2 regions of the Peribacillus sp. NPDC101480 genome follow, and region 2 is predicted to be linked to the other one. Evidence: predicted binding sites of a transcription regulator. Region 2 holds the regulator's gene; the other holds the start of a gene.
What was found. The regulator Rex, encoded in region 2, represses fermentation and respiration genes when NADH is low (regulators of the CRP and FNR family bind a similar motif). The targets are predictions, from matches to a motif close to TTGTGAAATATTTCACAA.
Positions count from the first base shown of each region.

Region 1: the regulator Rex is predicted to act here: its motif matches at 4,038-4,055, upstream of qoxA (cytochrome aa3 quinol oxidase subunit II).

Region 1 covers NZ_JBNNSB010000006.1:114,291-128,204, reverse strand. The annotation lists gene qoxD (cytochrome aa3 quinol oxidase subunit IV) at 87-371, opposite strand; gene qoxC (cytochrome aa3 quinol oxidase subunit III) at 373-969, opposite strand; gene qoxB (cytochrome aa3 quinol oxidase subunit I) at 969-2,915, opposite strand; gene qoxA (cytochrome aa3 quinol oxidase subunit II) at 2,989-3,918, opposite strand; gene ACQKMF_RS19870 (hypothetical protein) at 4,965-5,279, opposite strand; gene ACQKMF_RS19865 (S1C family serine protease) at 5,535-6,770, opposite strand; gene ACQKMF_RS19860 (hypothetical protein) at 6,966-7,655, opposite strand; gene ACQKMF_RS19855 (hydrolase) at 7,844-8,200, shown strand; gene ACQKMF_RS19850 (helix-turn-helix domain-containing protein) at 8,320-8,772, opposite strand; gene ACQKMF_RS19845 (YciI family protein) at 9,402-9,656, opposite strand; gene ACQKMF_RS19840 (aldehyde dehydrogenase family protein) at 9,669-11,111, opposite strand; gene ACQKMF_RS19835 (hypothetical protein) at 11,149-11,454, opposite strand; gene ACQKMF_RS19830 (NADPH-dependent FMN reductase) at 11,559-12,119, opposite strand; gene ACQKMF_RS19825 (aldehyde dehydrogenase) at 12,177-13,661, opposite strand; gene ACQKMF_RS19820 (alpha/beta fold hydrolase) at 13,658-13,914, opposite strand, start outside.
Region 2 covers NZ_JBNNSB010000010.1:646-9,618, forward strand. The annotation lists gene tsaE (tRNA (adenosine(37)-N6)-threonylcarbamoyltransferase complex ATPase subunit type 1 TsaE) at 1-441, shown strand, start outside; gene tsaB (tRNA (adenosine(37)-N6)-threonylcarbamoyltransferase complex dimerization subunit type 1 TsaB) at 441-1,133, shown strand; gene rimI (ribosomal protein S18-alanine N-acetyltransferase) at 1,156-1,608, shown strand; gene tsaD (tRNA (adenosine(37)-N6)-threonylcarbamoyltransferase complex transferase subunit TsaD) at 1,605-2,618, shown strand; gene ACQKMF_RS24165 (ATP-binding cassette domain-containing protein) at 2,887-4,806, opposite strand; gene moaC (cyclic pyranopterin monophosphate synthase MoaC) at 4,940-5,452, shown strand; gene ACQKMF_RS24175 (redox-sensing transcriptional repressor Rex) at 5,481-6,140, shown strand; gene ACQKMF_RS24180 (YdiK family protein) at 6,169-6,381, opposite strand; gene ACQKMF_RS24185 (CPBP family intramembrane glutamic endopeptidase) at 6,378-7,103, opposite strand; gene groES (co-chaperone GroES) at 7,438-7,722, shown strand; gene groL (chaperonin GroEL) at 7,782-8,973, shown strand, end outside.

The sequences.
Region 1 (13,914 bases), on a different contig from region 2:
GATGGATAGATCTGTATAAGAAATTATATTTATTAAAGTACAAAAAAACTGGGCGTCATCAAGACGCCCAGCTTTTCCGGAATCGATTATTGATATCCCCAAATCATTGTTAGCATTGTACCGAAAATTGTAACCAATGCAACGAACAATCCGTAATAAACGTTTGTGTAAATCGATGCTTTATCTTCAGACTCACCTGCGTGCATGAACATAACTAATTGCAGTGCAGCTTGCATGAAAGCTGTAACAAGTAGGATGATCACACCCATTTTTAGTGAGAGATCATACATAATAACTGATAGTGCGACCAAAGTCAGGACTAGAGAAAACGCAAATCCCATAACTTGGCCCCGTGGGAATAATTCTTTCATATTACATCATTCCTTTCAGGTAGACGAAACTGAAGATGAAGATCCAGACAACGTCCAAGAAATGCCAGTAAAGTGAAAAGATGAAAGCCTTGTTTGTTGTTTCTGGAGTCATACCGCGCTTTTTGATTTGCATGACGATGAAGGTTCCCCAGAATAAACCAAGTGTAACGTGAGCTCCATGCGTACCTAGTAATGTAAACAAACTAGATAAGAAAGCACTTGTTTGAATGGTTGCTCCTTCATGTACATACTCCACGAATTCATAAATTTCGACTCCCAAGAAGCCTAAACCAAGAATAAGGGTGATAATGAAGAAACCAATCGTTGCTTTCTGTCTGCCAAGTCTCATTGCATTGATTCCAAGACCTATGGTAAAACTACTGGTTAAAAGAAAGATTGTTTGGAACATCAGGGTTGGGACTTTAAAAAGATGTTCCCCTGTTGGACCATTTCCAGTTCCATTGACCAATACAAAATAAGTGGCGAACAGTGTAGCGAAAAGAGCTATTTCTGCTCCTAGGAAAATCCAGAATCCAAAAATCTTTAAGCGATTTTCTTCCGTGCTATATTCTAGTGGCAGCGAGTTATCTATTTTCATTACTTAGCACCTCGCAATTTATTTTCAGTTTCTTCGATCTCTTCAACAGAGATATAACGTCCGTGATCTTTTTCGAATGAACGGTGAATCATACAAGCAAAGATACCGATCGTTGCAATGATAGCAATGATCCACATGCTGAATACCATCGCAAAGCCCCAAACGAAGAAGATACAGCTCATGATAAACGGCACACCACTGTTATTTGGCATATGGATCTTTTCTACTTTACCGCCAAATAACTTAAAGCCTTTTTTCTTTGAATCCCAGAATGCTTCTGTAGAATCAACTGTTGGCACAATTGCAAAGTTATATTCAGGGATTGGTGTATGTGTAGCCCACTCTAGAGAACGTGCATCCCATGGATCGTTTGAAATATTTCTTGACGCATAACGAGTGCTCCAATAGATATTGTACACAATAAGTGCAAAACCTATTGCCAAGCCAATCGCTCCAACGAAAGAGAGCATATTCAATGGACCATACCCTGTTGATTCAGAGTACGTATACATACGACGTGCCTGCCCATCTAAACCAGTGATGAACATCGGGAAGAATGTAACATTAAAGCCGATTGTAATGAACCAGAACGACCATTTCCCAATTTTTTCGCTCAACATGAAACCGAACATTTTTGGCCACCAGTACGTGAAACCAGCAAGTACGGCAAATACAGTACCAGGGATTAAAACGTAGTGGAAGTGAGCTACTAAGAACATTGTATTATGGTATTGGTAGTCAGCACTTGCCATTGCAAGCATGACCCCTGTTACCCCACCGAGCGTGAAAATCGGAATGAAAGCTAAAGAGTAAAGCATCGGAACGGTAAAAACGATTTTACCTTTCCAAAGTGTGAACAACCAGTTGAAAATCTTAACACCGGTCGGGACGGCAATTGCCATCGTTGTAATCGAGAAGATACCATTAACCATTGCACCGTGACCCATTGTATAGAAATGGTGAGCCCATACAATGAAAGATAGAGTAGAAATAGCTACCATGGAGATAACCATCGAATTATACCCGTACAGGTTACGACGTGCAAATGTCGAAATGATTTCACTGTATATACCGAAAGCCGGAAGAATTACTATATAAACTTCAGGATGTCCCCAAACCCAGAACAAGTTCGCCCAAAGCATATCGCTACCGCCATTGGCCATCGTAAAGAATTGAGTTCCGAATAGACGATCCATTGTCATCAACGCAAGTGCCACTGTCAATACAGGGAAAGCGAAAACGATAATGAAGTTTGTGATCAAGATAGACCATGTGAACATTGGCATTTTCATTAAATTCATGCCAGGTGCTCTCATTTTCAAGATTGTTACGATAAAGTTGATACCAGTCAGTAATGTACCGATACCAGCTATTTGAATTGCAATCGCGTAATAGTTCGAACCTACTGATTCACTGAAATCATTACTTGCCAGCGGGAAGTAAGATGTCCAACCTGCATCAGGAGAACCACCGACTACGAAAGAGATGTTAAATAGCATTGCCCCCATGAAGAATAACCAGAAGCTTACTGCGTTCAGACGTGGGAATGCTACGTCACGCGCTCCAATTTGCAATGGTGTGACAATGTTCATTAACCCAATGATAAATGGCATAGCCATGAACAGGATCATGACGACCCCGTGTGTTGTAAATACCTCATTATAATGCTGCCCATCCAAAAGACCGTTATCTGGAATAGCCGTTTGAGCACGCATCATAAGAGCATCCACGCCACCACGGAAGAGCATAAGAAGTGCTGCCAAGATGTACATGATACCAATACGTTTATGGTCAACCGTTGTTAACCACTCACGCCATAAGTAACCCCATTTTTTAAAATAGGTAATTCCGGCAACAACCGCAATCATGGTTAAACCAATGGCAACCATGGATGCATAAATCGCAGGACTTGGATGAGGTACGGCAAATCGATCAAAGTAATCCATACTTTTGTGACTCCTTTCAGGAAAATATTCCTTATCTTGTAAACCTAGTTGTTTTATCGAACGAAATTAATTCTTAGTGATCATGATTCATGTTGCTGTGTTCTGAATGTTCATCGTGTGAATCCTTGGAATCATTTTCTTCCGTATCAGAAGATCCGTGGTCATGACCAGCATTTTCCCCTTCAGGAGCTGGAGAAAACTCTAAGTGAGTTCCAGTGTAAGTGGATTGTCCCACATGACCAGGTTTTAATAATTCATTGAATTTTTTCTCAGTAATCGGTTTAGCAGTAGCTTTAATTTCATCTACCCACTTATCGTATTCCTCTGCGGATAGTACATTAACGTTGAAAGTTTGCTGAGCAAAACCTGAACCACTGAAGTTTGAATTTCGACCCATATACTCTCCTGGTACATCAGCTGCTAAGTGCAACGTATTAACCATGTCCGACATCGCGTATTTTTGTCCTCCAAGTTGCGGAATCCAGAAACTTGAGATTGGACCGAATGAGTAAAGTTTAAATTCAATTGGTCGGTTAGTAGGTAAAAACAGATAGTTGACTGTTTCGATATCTTCTTCCGGATAACTAAAATGCCACTTCCAGTTTGAAGATGAAGCGTAAATAATTAAAGGTTCTTGATCACCGTATCCTTTAGGTGTTGCCTCAACTTCATTTGTTGTTTTAACAGTAACAACGGATAGGAAAGCGACGATTAGAATTGGGATCGCAACCCAAATTATTTCAAGAACCTTACTTCCTTCAATATGAGGCGGTTCATAATCATCACGTTGTTTGGAAGCACGATATTTCATTATCATGAAGATATACAGTACCATAACGACAAGGACGACAAAGGCCATTGTCCATATCGAAATCATAATAACATCTGCTTGTGTTGCAGCTACTGGCCCTTTAGGGTCCAAGACCATTAATGGGTTATCGCAACCGGTTAGCACAGTGGCAATAGTAAAAAGTATAGTTAATAGAGCCCATTTTATTTTCATAGTACTACCCCTTTCTTACATAATAAAATTCCAATTGGTAATTATTCGGACAAAGTGTTACCATGTTCACAAACCCCGACATACCAATATTAATCCCAAGTCTAAAAAAAGACAATACAAAGTGACATCTGTCACATAAAGTTCATTAAAGAGCAGTAAGAAGATGGTAAATGAACTGAAATGTTCGAAAATCTTCAGCAAATGAAATATAATAAATGTTTCATATCTTGCCTTTGAAAATTCACTTATCAGTGCAGGATTACAAATAGTACCGATCCTCTTTCCATTTAATATTACTTTAATATAATGAAATAAAAATTTCACATTATAGTCACCGTGTATATTGCCTCAAAACTCTTAAAGATTATGAATTATATTACCTATCTTGTCAATTAGGTATTTATCGTTAGATACCATGATTTAAACCGGATTTTTTTCACTCGGCCAAGGAGGTTGGTAAATGGTAGACACATGGGACACGATGTTGTCTCCATGCTTCAATACCCTTATGAACCAACACAGGTCAATATTATATATATATAAGGAAACAACGAGTTGAAATGAAATTGGGTTCTTTTTGCAATCCTTATGCCCTGTCAGTATTTTTAAACAGCCGTGTAGCAAAAGCGTAGTAAGTAATTCAGGTTTGCTATCAAATCTGCCTTTAGCAAAACCACTGCTCAATAACCCCATATTGATACCTATATCCCTTTCCCTTTTGAATTTTCATTTAAAAGTACATAAAAAAAAACCACAAAAAAAGGACTTCTTAAAAGTGTCCTTTTCTCGTAGATATTGTTTAAAATGTAATTGAGACTTCCTGGCGTGCAGGCAGTTGGTTTGGATGTACAAGCACATCGTGTGTTTGGCAATGACGAGTGGCAGTATATTGAATTAAAATGTAACAAATCGATAATTCGATTCTGATAATATGAAATGAAAGCGCATTCATTAATTGTGATCAAGTTGACTCAAATTCTGCAAGTTAGGTAACAGAACAACTAGTTTTGTTTAGAAAAACAGTATATTGCGCTATATTCCTCGCTTTAGTTACTGAATTCTGTACTTCTGTTTGTTGGAGCTTTAGCCTTTGTTTTCATTTTTATGATTTTAGTCGTTTCCGGTTCAATTCTTTCGCCTTTACGTGTATTCATTACCATTTCCTCTGTCAGGACAAAAAATATACCAACTAGAAAAATGGCAGCTGCGCTTAATGTGATGGCGATTCCAACAGCGGTGAATATATAATCCTTATTGTAATCGCTTACAAAGAAACTTAAAGCAAAAATAATAATTCCGATTACACAACCTGTGCCCGATACCCATTTCACTGCATCTAACATCTTCTGATTAGCTTCCATAATTTCATCCCCTTTCTTTCTATTTTATGACATTTCACAAATTTGTCAAATCTTTTCTATTTTTTAACATATTCACGATGAAAACCTTGACAAATAGAAGGCGCCACCATTCACTTTTAGGTATTCAAGACTATATGAGCAAACTTCAAAACAGTGCAAATACACTATCTATTTTTCCGATATTAGCCCACTGTATACTATTAAAAAAACTCCAATAAAAGACCCCTGTTGAATAATCAGGGGCCTTACCTCATTCTATGGTTTTTGCAAGGTGATCGTTACCGTTTTCTCTTTAGTGCCTCGATATACTTTAATCTTTACTTTATCTCCGATTTTCTTATCTGTATATAAGTACTTCCTTAATGCAGCGGCAGTATTTATTTTCGTTCCATCAATCTCAACGATGATATCCTGTTGCTTAAGCCCTCCATTCGCCGCAGCCGATCCCGCCTCTATACTCGTCACCATTACGCCGGACTTTACGGCTTCTGGAACATTTTGAATGTAATATTGCGGCAGTTCTTCCATACTGGCCAAGCTGACTCCTAAATATGGGCGCGTGATTTTTCCATTTTCAATCAGCTCCGTAACAATCGGAATCACATCATTACTTGGTATGGCAAACCCTAAGCCTTCCACACCGTTTTCGGAAATCTTCAAACTGTTTATGCCGATCACTTCCCCAGCGGTGTTGATCAATGCACCCCCGCTATTGCCGGGATTGATCGCTGCATCTGTTTGAAGGACATCAAGTTCCCACTCCCCGTCCGAGGTATCGACTGAAATGGAGCGTCCGGTCGCACTGACGATCCCTTGTGTAACCGATCGTGAAAAATCAAGTCCAAGTGGGTTGCCAATTGCCAATACTTCTTCTCCTGGACGCATGCTATCGGAATTCCCGAATTTAATTCCCTCAGGTGCTTTCGAGGCATCAATTGTCAAAACCGCTAAATCAGTCAAAGCATCAGCCCCGACAACCGTCGCCGTTGCCTTTTGTCCATCATACAATGAAATTTCGACTTCCTTAGCGCCTTCAATAACATGATTGTTCGTGATGATATAGGCTTTCCCATCAGCTTTTTTATAGATGACCCCTGAGCCGGTGCCGCTTTCAACCGTTTCGCTCTCCGTGCTTTGCTGCTGGTACGGGTACTGGTTTTGCATCTCCTGTAAATTCACGACCCCGACTATCGATTTGGATGCTGATTCGACCATCTCTGCCCTATCATTTGAATCCGTACTTGTCGATAACTTTTCCGCCGTGACACTCTTATCCTTTTCAACACTTTCCGTTTGCTGTACACCTGCCGTTTTGGTTGACTCATTCACTGGACTATTCCCTTGACCTATAAAGTCCCCGCCAAATAGAAATACAGACGATGTAACCATAGCAGCAACCGTTCCGGAAACAAGGCTAGTTAGCCAAAGAGACTTACCCTTTTTCCGTTCTGCCTTTACTCTGACTTGCTCATCACCATTATAATTTTCCATCTTTATCCCTCCTATGATTGTCCTTTATCCTTTACTTGACTCAATCATAAACAGGAAATATTAAAAAATTCTTAAGAAATAACGAATAGGGCGACATTTTACAAAAATTATAAAATTTTATCGAATCCTGTATCTTGCCGCCTGCAAAATAAAAAGGCCTCAACAGGGGCCTTCAATTCGACCATACAGTTATCCTTACAAGACTTCATAAACTTCTTTAGTCTTCTTATTCACGCCATACCAGCCCCAAGTGGTTTTGTGGCCACTTTCCTGACTAGGTTCATCCACCTCGAAAACATGAAAAATGTAATCTCCCTTTTCGGCATCATGATCATATTCGATATCTAAATCAGGAAAATTTTCCATGTCCACATAATCCTTAACTAGCTTCTCTGCCTGAGATTTACTTAATGTACTAACCGAAGCCTTGCTCTCTTCTTTGCCTATTGTATCCGTTGCCGCCTCATCTTCTGCTTTGGATCCATTGGTTCCGTCCACGGTTGCTTCCTCCGCCGGCTCCGCCTCGTCATTTCCCTCTACTGCTTCTATCGTGGCGGAGTCTGATACCGGTTGCATTTCCACCGCCTTAGAAACCATTAGTTTACCTTCCCGGTATTTTGCTTTATATGCGGTTGCTTCTTCAAAATCTCTTTTGGCCGAATCAAAATCCTGTTCGTCGTATTTCTTCATTCCATTCGCCAGAAAACCTGAAAGATCCATTAACTCCCTTGCTTCCGGTGTATTTGCTTCTTTATAAGCTAATTCAAATGCCTCGTGGGCTTCTAAATAATTTTCCTCATTCAACTGACTTTTCCCTAAATCCATATTGGAATCATAATTCCTTGTTACGCAGCCTGAAGCAATCAACACCAAAAAAATAACCATGATTGACCTCTTCACTATATCACCCCTTGATTTTCCATATTATTCTGTAAATTCATCTTATACCATTTGATAAGAAATCCGATACCTCTATTTCCTATCTTTTTCATTAAGGAAATGTTTACATTGATGATTAAATTTTTACAAATAGTGGTACAGAATAGATAAACGCTTGAAAGGATGATCACATAATGATGCAGGAAAAACAGACCTATCATGTCGATTTGGTCAGCGGCGACGTACTCGGACAAAAACTTGAAGAGAATCCAAGCTTCACTGTACACGCAACTGATGAGGAACTTGCAGAATTGAAACAATGCTTGGAGGAACACCGGACAGATGACCTGGAAGCATATGCCCGTTCACATGTGCCCTACCTACTCTATCATCATGACCGGGCAAATGATAAATACGATGCAGCCATGAAAAGGCTTTATGCCCTCATTTATAAATTAGGGGATGAAACGGCACGAAACCATATTGAAGAAATCGGCATATTGAAAGATAACAAATTCGAGGGAAAAGAAGAAGTGCAAAAGTTCAAATAAGAAATAGGAACAGAACCTGATTCAAAGGTTCTGTTCTTTTAATATCATGTCCCCAATAAAAGGGAAAACAGAAGATTCTATTTTATGATTCACTATAAAGTTTTATAAGCAGAGTTCTTTTAATCTACATATTTATCCTTCAAATAATCTGAACCAATACCGCCAATGACCATCAAAGCTAATGGTAAAAAATTCGATACGACTGGCATGCTTTTCAAAATGGTAATATCTGTGCCGGCAAATTTATTAAGTCCAAAAATAATTAATTTAGACACTAACAAAAATGCTCCTATTAATAATACGATATCAAAAAACATTTTCCTTTTTGGAAATGCTAACTGCTTACTTTCCCTTATTATTTTTTCTTTCAATTCCTCGTCACTCCTTAATAATTCATCTACCGTAATTTGAAATAAATCACTTAAATTAATTAGTACTTCAATACTAGGATAATTTTTTCCCGTTTCCCATTTGGACACAGATTGGCGACTCACATGAATCTTCTCCGCAAGATCATTTTGTGACCAATTTCTTTTTTCCCGTTCTTTTTTTAATCGTTCGCTAAAAATCATAATGAGTTCATCGCCTTTCCTACTCCTAGTATTGTGAGATGAATTATGCAAAGTAAAGATAGTAATAAGCGCATTACTATGCAACTTATGAGTGACACCGAAGAAAACCTTGATATATCAAGGGAATCAGATTAATTTTCCGGAACTGCTGCAGAAGGGTAAAATTTTATAAGATTCCAGTTGATTTCAGAAATCCGCTCCCTTTTCGCCGACTGTCTGCCAAGCCTCATCAAAGCAAGCGACTCCGGGGTCGTAGCTAGCCAGTTAAGCAGCTACTCAATTCTATAATTTTTCAACTGAATAAGCCATCTTGCCATCACATAATTCAGCTTAATTCAAAAAAAGCCTTGTATAGACAAGACTTTTAAACCCATTTTTTCCTGCCTGTTTAACTACACGAAGCATTTTTTTATTTCGCTCTTTGATCCTTTTTCCACTAATACTTTCACAATATAACAACTGGTAGTTATCAAAGATAATTCCTCACTTTGGTATAACTTTACCTTTTCGTTATCGAGTTGCTTTGCACATAAAAAAGGTTGCCTCGGCAACCTCCCTTTAATGAAGGAACTGTCTCCAGATCCCAGTATATATTCATCGTATTGACACGCAATCATAACGTTTCATTATTAAATGTTCCATTCTTTTAATTCGAGTCTCCGCACTTTATGTACAACGTGAGGATCATTTTCCGCTAAAGAGAGTGCTTCTTCAAATGTGTCTGCAATATAAACAACCAAGCCGCCTGAGCCATCCGCAAAAGGGCCTCTTGCAAAAACCTTCCCTCTACGATCAAGTTCGTTTAAATACTCGATATGATGTGGACGAACTTCTATATTTTTTTCAGCATCAATCATATGTAAAATTGCTGCATAATAAGCCATGCTTTCCACTCCCTAATTTCGGTTCCAGACAACCAGCTTCATTTCTGTCATTTCTTCAACTGCATATTTTAATCCTTCACGTCCAGTTCCACTTTCCTTCACTCCACCGTACGGCATATTATCCACACGGAATGTCGGAATGTCGTTGATCATGACTCCACCAACTTGTAAATTTTCCGCTGCATCCAGTGCTGTACCTACATCGTTCGTATAAATCCCTGCCTGCAGGCCATAAATTGAATCATTCACCAAATCAATTGCTTGTTCTACTGATTGAATCTTGTTAATCAAAACGATTGGGGCGAACACTTCTTGACAAGATACCTTTGTGTGAGTATCTGCATCCAATATGACGGTCGGATGAAGGATATTGCCTTCCGTTATTCCACCTGTTGCAATCTTGGCTCCACCTTGTCTTGCCTCTTCAATCCAATTGAGGCTTCTTTCAACATCATTTTGGGAAATCAAAGCGGAAACATCCGTTTCTGGATCAAGCGGATCACCTAATTTTAATAGTTTGGTAGCTTCTATAAACTTTTCAACAAAGCGATCGTAGATTTCTTCATGAGCATAAACTCTTTGCAAAGAAATACATACTTGTCCCTGATTGGAAAACGCTCCCGTCACACAACGAGAAATGATCTTATCGATATCCACACCCCTGTCAATAATGACAGCGGCATTTGATCCCAGCTCCAGCGTCACTCGTTTCAATCCGGCTTTGTTGCGGATGCCAATCCCGACTCCTGGGCTGCCGGTAAAAGTAATCATACTTACTCTAGAATCAGTGACCAACTTGTCTCCAACCACTCTTCCTCCACCTGTGACCACATTTATTGCTCCTGCAGGCAATCCGGCTTCCTGTAATAATTCTCCGAGGAACAGAGAGGATAGAGGTGTTTGGCTTGCTGGCTTTAATACAATTGTATTACCTGAGGCGATGGCAGGACCTACTTTATGAGCGACTAGATTCATGGGGAAATTGAAAGGTGTTATGGCCCCAATCACTCCAATCGGTTCACGTACAGTGTAACCGAGTCGGTTTTCGCCACCTTGGGCGGCATCCAGCGAAAGCGTTTCTCCATGAATTCTTTTCGCTTCTTCAGCCGCAAACTTGTAGGTTTCAATTGTTCGCGCCACCTCGCCCTTAGCGGTTGTAACCGGCTTTGCTGATTCAATAGATATGATTTTTGCGGCTTCATCCGCGCGCTCTTCAAGAAGATGGGCCAATGTTTCCAGGATTTTCGCACGTTGATGGGCTGGCATTTTTGCCATCACCTTAGCAGCTTTTTGCGCCGCTTCAATAGCTTGGTCGGTTTCTTCGTCTGTGGCCAGGGGGATTTCAGCTATGACTTCTCCTGAATAAGGAGAACGAAGCAAACTATACTCCTTCGCCTCCACCCATTCCCCTTTAATTAGTAAATGTTTTTTTTCTACTTTATCTATGATTGTCATGTTCTCAGCCACCCTTCACTCTTTGTAAGTGCTTCATCTAAAGATTAGAGGCAATTTTTGAAACAGTCGATTCCATTCTTGGAAAATAATACTCTTCTAATTTTGTAGTTAAGCCACCGTGACCAAATTTACAGTGATTATTTTCACTCTCGGAACTTCGCTTAATAAATTCAAGAAAATACAATATACTATTGCGCCTTTCTAGAATGTTACTAATTCCTTGCTTATAAAACCAGGCATCGATGGTATTATAAACTCCTCTATTAATCCCATACTGTTCATTACAAACTTTAATAAAGGATAAATCAGTTAAGTTTATTATCTCTTCTACATCTAATAGCAATTTGTCCCCTCCTTGCTACTTAGCTCTGCTAATTGAAATGTACTCAATTCCAAAACGTTTTTTTATCAGCTGGAGTTTATTAAATCTCCTAAATCTACCGCCCTTTAGCTTAATTGATGCTCTGGTTTAGTACTTTTCAGTGCTTTTTGCATAAAAACGATTTCTTCACCCAGCATTGAAATACGTTCCAAAACTTCCTCATCAACCAGTTCGTTTTGTGAATTGAAATGGTCGTTATGAGCATAAACAGAGCCAGGTGCAACAAATGCACGGAAATAGCTGGCTATAGGTTTCAGCTGATTTTCAATGACTAAATAATGCTGGTAGGTTCCACCGGTAGCCACTAGCCCCATTACTTTATTACGGAAATCCTTCGGGGGGATCAAATCAAATAAGTTTTTAAGAGCTCCTGTAATTGACCCTTGGAATATTGGGGTTCCTATAATGTAAAAGTCTGCTGAGGTAACGATATCAATTACTTTTTTCGTATCTCCAGTGTATGTTGACGGATTACGGCCATCACAAAATTGAACATCATACTTTTTCAAATCAAGCAATTCGACTTCGATATCAGGATGGTTATTCTTAACTTCCTCTAAAACCTTTTCAATAACAACTTTCGTCTTCTTTCCTATTATCGTTCCTGAAATCCCCAGTAATTTCATTTCACTTTTCCTCCTTTTTAAACCTCTTAGATAAAAGCACATACCCAAAAATTCCCATTATCTCATTATGAACGGGTCAGGAATCGGTTCAGATGATGTATTGATCCAAACAACTTTATCTTGCATATATTCATGAATCGCTTCATAACCGCCTTCTCTTCCATAACCGCTTAGGCCAGATCCACCGATTGCAGCAATTGGTGAAATACTTCGATAGGTATTCACCCAAACAATTCCAGCACGTATAGCTTTCGCGACACGATGAGCTTTTGCAATATCACTCACCCAAATTCCAGCTGCCAATCCGTAATCAGTACTGTTTGCTAATTGAATAACCTCTTCTTCATCTTTAAAAGGGATAACACTTAACACAGGGCCAAATATTTCTTCCTTTGTAATACGGGAATTATTATCGTGATGCTCGAAGATCGTGGGTTCAAAATACCAACCTTTTTCTAAATATTCAGGCTTTTTACCTCCACAAACAAGTTTACCACCTTCATCTAATCCGATAGCCACGTATTTTTCGACTCGCTCCAATTGGGCCTGCGTAGCCAGCGGACCCATTTCTGTTTCATCTTGAAAAGGATCACCGATCTTGATTTTCGATACTCTGTCTACGAGTTTTTGCATCACTTCATCGTAAATATCAACATGTAAAAATGCACGCGAACCTGCCACACAACTTTGTCCTGAAGCACCAAAAATACCAGCTATGATACCCATCGCCGCATTATCCGGATTAGCATCCTCAAACACGATATTGGGTGATTTCCCTCCAAGTTCAAGCGATACCTGCGCAAAATTTTGAGCCGAATTACGAACAATATGCCGTGCTGATTCTGAACCTCCCGTAAAGGCCACACGCCTTACAAGAGGATGGGAGGTGAGTGTATCGCCTACAGGAGTTCCAAAGCCGGTAACTACATTGACTACTCCAGGTGGAAAACCAGCTTCTTCAACCAGTTTCACCAATTCCAATAGAGAGGCCGAAGTCATTTCCGAAGGTTTAATGACTATGGTATTTCCTGCAATAAGTGCAGGTGCAAGCTTCAAGGTTGTTAAATAAAGAGGGGAATTCCAAGGAGTAATGGCGGCTACTACCCCCAGCGGCTCTTTGGATGTAAAAGCGAACATATCTTTTTTATCAATTGGTAAGGTTTGACCATGGATTTTATCTGCTAGACCCGCATAGTAATAGAAAAATTCAGGTAAATATTTTACCTGACCGCGCATTTCGCGTATTAATTTCCCATTATCCAGTGATTCGACTTTCGCAAGCTCTTCAGAGTGATCAGCAATCAGCTCTCCAAGCTTTCTAACCAGACGCCCCCGCTCCGTGAATGTCATATTGGTCCATCCCGAATGCAGGAATGCATTATGCGCAGATTGAACGGCATGATTTACATCTTCAGCATTCCCTTTAGCGACTTGACACCAAGCTTCTTCGGTTGCAGGGTTATAACTATCGAAATATTCACCACTTGATGATTCTATCCATTCCCCGTTTATATACATCTGATATTTTTTCAGCTCTTTCACATCGAGTCACCCCTTTGCTTTTGTCTTTCAATAAACGACCTAATAGCTTCGTTCACTATTTTGGCTCCTTCTATCGGCAGCATATGCCTCATATTTGGTACTATCATTAATTCTGAATCCACAATCTTTTCATGCATTTGTCTTGCCATTTCGGGATTTGAACCTACATCATGCTCCCCTGTTATAATTTGGGTCGGTATATTAATCTGGTGGATCTGCGGCCACAAATCTTCATCCGCAGTTGCAAAAAGTG
Region 2 (8,973 bases):
GAATGGATTTCTCAGAGTGAGGAAGAAACTGCGCAATTTGCGCATAGATTGGCACAAAAGCTTTCCAGTGGAGATGTTCTGGCATTAGAAGGTGACTTGGGTGCAGGGAAGACGGCATTCACAAAAGGGCTGGCTAAAGGACTAGGTGTTACCAGAATGGTGAATAGCCCTACCTTTACGATAATAAAGGAATACATGGGTCGCTTGCCTTTGTATCATATGGATGTATATCGGGTAAGTGAATCGGAAGAAGATCTAGGCTTTGATGAATATTTTGATGGTGATGGTGTGACTGTCGTTGAATGGGCCCATTTAATAAAGGATCACCTTCCAGAGGAAATCTTGACCATTTATATCTATCGTCTGGGCGATACCAGCCGGCGTATTGTTTTGGAAGCCAAAGGCGAACGATATGTAAAGTTATGTAAGGAGATTATTTGATGAAGGTTTTAGCTATAGATACATCGAATTTTACATTAGGGATTGCACTGGTAAACGAGAATCAAGTAATTGGTGAGTATACGACGAACCTAAAGAAAAATCATTCGGTGCGGGTAATGCCGGCAATTGAGACACTGCTGAGGGATTGTGATACTAAACCGAAGGAATTGACTAAGATTGTGGTCGCTCAAGGTCCAGGCTCATATACAGGGGTCAGGATTGGAGTGACGATAGCGAAAAGCTTGGCCTGGACGCTTCAGATTCCCTTATCAGGTGTTTCCAGCTTAGAGGTTTTAGCAGCTAATGGACGATATTTTAACGGGGTGATCTCTCCCTTGTTCGATGCAAGAAGAGGGCAGATTTATACTGGATTATATGAAATGGAAAAGGACTCTTTAAAGACAGTCATAGAAGATTGTAATATTCTATCCTCTGAGTGGGCGAGTCAATTGAAGGAATTAAATCGTCCTGTTTTATTTGTTGGTCAAGATGTGGACATCCATCGGGATGCAATTACGGATGCATTAGGGGAATTGGCGGTATTTGCTCCGGTACAGTCATATAATTCAAGGCCAAGCGAACTGGCCTTCATTGGTCTTGATAAGACTGAAGTGGATGTTCACCAGTTTGTACCGAATTATATCCGCATGGCTGAAGCAGAAGCAAAGTGGCTTGAACAGCAGGGGAAATAAACAAGGAAAGCGACCGATTATTATGAGTAAAACATTGACGTTCCGAAAGATGAATACGGAAGATATCGACCAAGTGCTAAACGTGGAAAAGCAGTCCTTTACTTTGCCTTGGAGCCGGGAAGCTTTTTTTAATGAATTGAATCATAATCAATATGCTGTATACATGGTGATAGAGGATGAAGGTAAAATCGCCGGTTATTGCGGTGCCTGGATTGTCATTGATGAATCGCACATTACCAATATAGCGATATTGCCAGAATACCGAGGGCAAAAGCTAGGAGAAGCTTTGCTCAGGAAGATGATTGAAATCTCCATTTCGATGGGTGTGGTGAGGATGACGCTAGAGGTCCGTGTCAGTAATGCAGTAGCCATTTCGCTCTATGAAAAACTAGGTTTCCAAAAGGGCGGAATCCGAAAAAATTATTATACAGACAATCAAGAAGATGCTTATGTTATGTGGGTGAATTTTTCATGAAACAAGATCAATTTATATTAGGTATTGAAACGAGCTGCGATGAAACTGCGGCAGCTGTCATAAAAAATGGTACGGAGATACTGAGTAATGTCGTGGCTTCACAAATTGAAAGCCATAAACGTTTTGGCGGTGTCGTCCCTGAAATAGCTTCCCGTCATCATGTAGAACAAATTACGATTGTTCTTGAAGAAGCACTGCTGCAAGCCGGTGTGACATATGAAGACTTGGATGCCATTGCCGTTACAGAAGGCCCCGGCCTTGTTGGGGCACTATTAATAGGCGTGAATGCGGCGAAGGCTGTAGCTTTCGCACATGGAATACCAATTGTCGGTACGCATCATATCGCTGGTCATATCTATGCAAATCGGCTTATTCAGGAGATCGAATATCCTGCGCTTTCTTTAGTCGTTTCGGGAGGTCATACAGAATTGGTGCTTTTAGAAGAGCCAGGTTCTTTCAAGGTGATAGGGGAGACTCGGGATGATGCAGCAGGAGAGGCGTATGATAAAGTGGCTCGAACATTGGGGCTCCCTTATCCTGGCGGTCCACATATCGATAGGCTTGCGCAAGAAGGCTCACCAACTTTAAAACTGCCTAGGGCATGGTTGGATGGCAGCTATGATTTTTCCTTCAGCGGGTTGAAATCGGCGGTGATCAACACTTTGCATAATGCAGAACAGCGCGGGGAAAAAATCGAACCTAAAGATTTAGCGGCAAGTTTCCAAGCAAGTGTGATAGAAGTGCTTGTAATGAAAGCTGTAAAAGCTGCAAAGGAATATAATGTGAAGCAGGTATTGCTTGCTGGAGGAGTTGCGGCAAATAAAGGCCTTAGGGAAGCATTAACGGAAGCTTTTAAGGATTTACCTATGGATATATCCATTCCGCCCCTCTATCTTTGTACAGACAATGCCGCCATGATCGGTGCTGCTGGCAGTGTCATGTTTGAAAAAGGAAAACGATCTGGTTTGGATTTGAACGGAAATCCTGGATTGGATATAGAAGCATTTTAATTGACGAGAAGACAGGATTCCACACTTCGGCATCCTGTCTTTTTATCGTGTTAATAAAATAATAGAATATTCTGTGGATAAAGTTTTTTTGATCAACCTACTGCATGTGTATAAAGTGGTGTTTTTGTGGATAAGTGGATATGTTTCTGTGGATAATGTGTATAACCCAAATTATTGGCTAATAAACGGTAAGTGAATTGTTAACAAGTTTGTGGATAACTTTTTAATTTGAAGTGAAAAAGACCGAGTCGATTGACCCGGTCTTTTGTCATTCTTCCAGTTCGGCCCATTCTTCGAGCAGCTGGTCCAATTTTTCCTGTGCATTATCAAGCTTTGTTTGGACTTCCATCACTTTTTCGTGGTCCTGAAAAACATTTGGATCGCAAAGGAGGTCATTATATTCGCTTATTTCGGTTTCAAGACGCTCCATGGCTGCCTCGATTTCCTCAATGCGCCGTTTTCGCTGGCGTTCTGCTTTTTTTGCTTCTTTATCAATTTTGTAATTTGTTTTTTCTACAGCTGCATCTAAAGTTTTAGCCTGATCCTGCTGTTCAAGTGCTTTGATTTCCGCTTGCTCCTGTTTCTTCTCTAAATAGTAATCATAATCACCGAGGAATTCTTCGTTGCCGTCTTTGGAGAGCTCTATCACTTTCGTTGCTATCCGATTTATGAAATAACGGTCATGTGAGACGAAAAGAATAGTTCCTGGATAATCGATCAAAGCGTTTTCAAGCACCAATTTACTATCGAGGTCCAAATGGTTCGTTGGTTCATCAAGAATTAAAAAATTACCTTTTTGCATCATCATTTTCGCAAGAGCAAGCCGAGCCTTTTCGCCCCCGCTTAGTGTGGAAACGGTTTTCAAAACATCGTCCCCGCTAAATAGGAAATTACCGAGTACGGTTCGGATGTCCTTTTCCGGTTTAAGGGGATAGTCGTCCCATAATTCATTGAGTACGCGTTTATTGGAAACAAGGTTAGCCTGTTCTTGATCGTAGTAGCTGACTTCTACGTTCGTTCCAAAACGGAATTCCCCAGAAAGTGCAGGCAGCTTAGAAATCATCGTTTTCAATAAAGTTGATTTTCCAACTCCATTTGGGCCAACAAGAGCTATGCTCTCTCCCTTTGTCATCCGGGAATTAATATTCCTTGATACCGTTTCCCCTTCGTATCCGATAGCCAAGTCCTGGAGGTGGAGTACTTCATTTCCGCTTTGCCTTTCAATCTGGAAAGAAAAATTCGCGGATTTTTCATCCCCTTGCGGCTTGTCCAAAACATCCATCTTTTCGAGCTGCTTGCGTCTGCTTTGTGCTCTTTTCGTGGTCGAAGCCCTTGTGATATTACGTTGGACAAAGTCGCGAAGCTTTTCGATTTCCCCTTGCTGCTTCTCGAACAGTTTCATGTCCCGCTCATAATCTTCCGCTTTTCCCTCTAGGTAAGAACTATAATTACCATAGTATTTTTTCATGTTATTCCGGGAAATCTCATATACCAGGTTCACTACTTTATCTAAAAAATAGCGGTCATGGGAAACAATGAGCACAGCTCCCTGGTACCCTTGTAAATATTGTTCAAGCCAAGATAGGGTTTCAATATCCAAATGGTTCGTCGGCTCATCCAGAATCAATATATCCGGTTTCCTTAAAAGCAGCTTTCCTAATGCAAGCCTTGTTTTTTGCCCGCCGCTTAATGTGGAAATTGGGGTAGAATAGTCAAAGTCAGCAAACTGAAGCCCATGCAATACGGAACGGATATCCGCTTCATATTGATAACCGCCCTTCTCTTTGAATGCGACCATCAAAGTGTCGTATTCATTCAGCACTTTTTGGTAAATCGTTTCGTTTTCAAAGATTTCGGGTCTGGCCATATCCGCCTCAAGGCGACGCAGTTCCTTTTCCTGCTCTATAAGGTCCGTGAATACCGTCAGCATCTCATCCCAAATGGTCAGTTCGGATTCCAATCCCGTATCCTGGGCCATATAGCCGATTGTGACGCCTTTTGGTTTGATAATTTCACCGCCATCATGGGAAATCTTCCCGGCTATGATTTTTAGCAGAGTCGATTTTCCGGCGCCATTACGGCCGACAAGTGCAATTCGATCTTTATTTTGAACTTCGAGCTTCATATTTGATAAAATAAGTTCAGCTCCATAATATTTCGATAGTTGATTGATTTGTAATAAAATCATAGATTTCACCTCAATTGATTATAGATAGTGTAACGTATTTTAGTTATTATCGGCAACAGCTTGGTTCCATGGTAAAACAAAAGCTGTTACATAAAGTGGAATAATAGTGTATGATTTAGGAGGGGTTACTTAAATGGGAGACTTAACGCATTTTAATGAACAGGGCAGGGCCAAAATGGTCGATGTGAGTGCTAAGCCTGAAACAACCCGGACGGCAGTAGCTCAATCGAGCATTTTATTGAATGATGAAATATATGAATTGGTCACGAACCAGAAAATGAAAAAAGGTGATGTACTGGCTGTTGCACAGGTTGCAGGAATAATGGCCAGCAAAAATACATCCAATATCATTCCGATGTGCCATCCCATTGCACTGCAAGGGGTCAATATAGCCTTTGAGTGGGAAAAAGAGGAACAAGGATACAGACTTAGGATTGAAACGGAAGCTAAGACAAAAGGGAGTACAGGTGTGGAAATGGAAGCGTTAACAGCTGCATCCGTGACTGCCTTGACCGTTTATGACATGTGTAAGGCCATTGACAAGGGAATGGTGATCGGGCCTACATTCTTAGTGGAGAAAACAGGCGGAGTTTCCAGTAACGATTATAAAAGACAAGTAAAACAAACAGATAGAGAATTAAGTTGAAAAGCATGTGTGAAGGCGGGGAAGAACAATGAACCATGACCCAAAGATACCGCAGGCAACAGCCAAAAGGTTACCATTGTATTATCGATTTTTAAAGAACTTACATTCCTCAGGCAAACAAAGAGTTTCCTCGGCAGAGCTAAGCGAAGCTGTAAAAGTGGATTCTGCCACCATACGCCGTGATTTTTCCTACTTTGGCGCGCTTGGGAAAAAAGGCTACGGCTACAATGTCAATTATTTATTATCCTTCTTTAGAAAAACACTAGATCAAGATGAATTGACCAAAGTCGCTTTAATAGGGGTAGGAAATTTAGGAACCGCTTTTTTAAATTACAATTTCATGAAAAATAATAATACAAAAATTGAAATGGCTTTCGAAGTTTCTGAAGAAAAAGTCGGCAAGCGGATAGCTGATGTGCCCATCTATCATATGGATCAAATCGATACGTTATTGCAGGAAAATAATATCACTGCAGCTATATTGACCGTGCCTGCACAGGTAGCCCAGACGATAACCGATCGTCTAGTCAAAGCTGATATAAAAGGAATATTGAATTTTACACCTGCAAGGCTGACCGTGCCTCCATCCATAAGGGTTCACCATATTGACCTGGCCGTGGAGCTTCAGTCGCTCATCTACTTCCTGAAACATTATCCGGTAGTGGAAGAAGCCGCCTTGGAGGAATGAAAAAACGCTGCATCTTTGCAGCGTTTTTTTATTTTTTCTTATTTTTTTGTGCGGCTTTAATCTTAAAGTGCAGCATGATCATGCGTAAGCCCGATCCAAAGTCAAGAGTCGCAATGAGGACAAGTATGTAGGCGAAGAGTCCCCATCCAGAAGAATTGACGGTTTGAATCGCGATAGCGGTAAAAAGAGCTCCTAAGCCTGCATAGATGATGCCCATGAATAAGGGTGATTGACGTTTCATAATAAACCTCCGATGAAGGCCTGTGCAGTATCCATCATCTTCTCTATATCCTCCCGATATACCACTTGAAGGATGATAACAAGCGTATTCATCGCAATATGAGCGCTCATTGATACGAGAATGCGGCCTGTTTTTGCATAAAGGAAAGCAAAAGTGAAGCCCATTGCCGTATATAAAAGAAGATGTTCAAATTCACCATGCGCCAAGCCGAAAATAACTGAGCTGATTAAAGCTGAAATAAAGAAGTTAAAGCGTTTATGAAGTGATCCGAAAATGATTTTCCGGAAAATTAATTCTTCCAATATAGGTCCAATTACTGAAGTGACGAAAATGACCATGGGGACTTTGTAAATGAGTGAAATGAGTTGCTGCGTATTTTCAGATTCAGACTCCACCCCAAGCATTTGTTCAATGCTGCCGGCAATGCTTTGCGCAAAAAGAGCCATGAACACTCCTGCAATTGCCCATAATATGGACATGGAAACGGAAGTTTGATTTCTCGTGTCCAACTTTTCCCTCATATCTTTTCTCATTAAAAAAAGAATCAAGAATAAAGCAGCGAGAAAACTGAAAACTATCCAGTATGCTGCAGATTTCACTTGGAGTTCATCAGCCGGCATTCCGGTATAAGACCCGATCAGCATGAAAATGGGTACCCCAACAATACTGGATAATTGCATGGCAATATAAGTGATGATGACGAACCAATATTCCTTTTTCAAAAATGAAAACTCCTTTTATAGTCACCTATTCCGCTCGGAACGTTCCTGATATGGGGACAAGCTATAAACGCATACTCCAAAATGGTATCAAAAATTGAGGCAGAACACCACTTAAAGGTACCCCTAACGAAACATTTAAATAACTTTGTTAAGGAAATCATTATGCTAAAGTAGTTTACCCGTAATTTATCAGAAATTAATAAAAAATTTTCAATAAGATACTTGCAAAAAAGGCTCGGTTTATTTAATATTATAAATGTGTTAGCACTCGATGATGAAGAGTGCTAATAATCATGTAACAAATTATCAAGAGAATATGAGGAGGTTGTTTCACTTGTTAAAACCATTAGGTGATCGCGTTATTATTGAACTAGTTCAAACTGAAGAAAAAACTGCAAGCGGTATTGTTCTTCCTGATACTGCTAAAGAAAAGCCACAAGAAGGTAAGGTAGTAGCAGTTGGTACTGGCCGTGTCCTTGAAAATGGCGAACGTGTTGCTTTAGAGGTTGCCCAAGGCGATCTAATTATCTTCTCAAAATATGCAGGTACTGAAGTTAAATACGAAAACACTGAATACTTAATTTTACGTGAAAGCGACATTCTAGCTGTTATCGGCTAATTATACATCATACTTAACTGAACGAAAATTTTCTTAAAATTTTAGGGAGGTACTTATAAATGGCTAAAGAAATTAAATTTAGTGAAGAAGCTCGCCGCTCCATGCTTCGTGGTGTGGACGCACTTGCAGATGCAGTTAAAGTAACGCTTGGACCAAAAGGTCGTAACGTGGTTCTTGAGAAAAAATTCGGTTCACCGCTTATCACTAATGACGGTGTGACGATCGCTAAAGAAATCGAATTGGAAGATGCATTCGAAAACATGGGTGCGAAATTGGTTGCTGAAGTAGCAAGCAAAACAAACGACGTAGCTGGTGACGGTACAACGACTGCAACGGTTCTTGCACAAGCGATGATCCGCGAAGGTCTTAAAAACGTAACAGCTGGTGCTAACCCAATGGGTATCCGTAAAGGAATCGAGAAAGCGGTCAATACTGCAATCGCAGAATTGAAAGCCATTTCCCAACCTGTTGAAAACAAAGAATCTATCGCACAAGTTGCTGCCATCTCTTCAGCTGATGAAGAAGTCGGCCAACTGATTGCGGAAGCAATGGAGCGCGTTGGTAACGACGGCGTCATCACAATCGAAGAGTCTAAAGGTTTCACAACTGAATTGGACGTAGTAGAAGGTATGCAGTTCGATCGCGGATATGCATCTCCATACATGGTTACTGATTCAGATAAAATGGAAGCTGTACTAGAAAATCCATATATCTTGATCACAGATAAAAAAATCACGAATATCCAAGAAATCCTTCCTGTACTTGAGCAAGTTGTACAACAAGGTAAACCGCTATTATTGATTGCTGAAGATGTAGAAGGCGAAGCGCTTGCAACTCTTGTTGTGAACAAACTTCGTGGAACATTCAACGCTGTTGCGGTTAAAGCTCCTGGATTCGGTGACCGTCGTAAAGCAATGCTTGAAGACATCGCAGCTCTTACAGGCGGCGAAGTAATCACTGAAGAAATCGGTCTTGACCTTAAATCTGCAACAATCGATTCATTAGGCCGTGCGTCTAAAGTGGTTGTTACAAAAGAAAATACAACGATCGTTGAAGGAGCTGGAGATACAGCTCAAATTCAAGCTCGTGTAAACCAAATCCGTGTTCAATTAGAAGAAACAACTTCTGAATTCGACCGTGAAAAATTACAAGAACGCCTTGCTAAATTAGCTGGTGGCGTAGCGGTAATTAAAGTCGGTGCAGCTACTGAAACAGAATTAAAAGAACGTAAACTTCGTATTGAAGATGCAT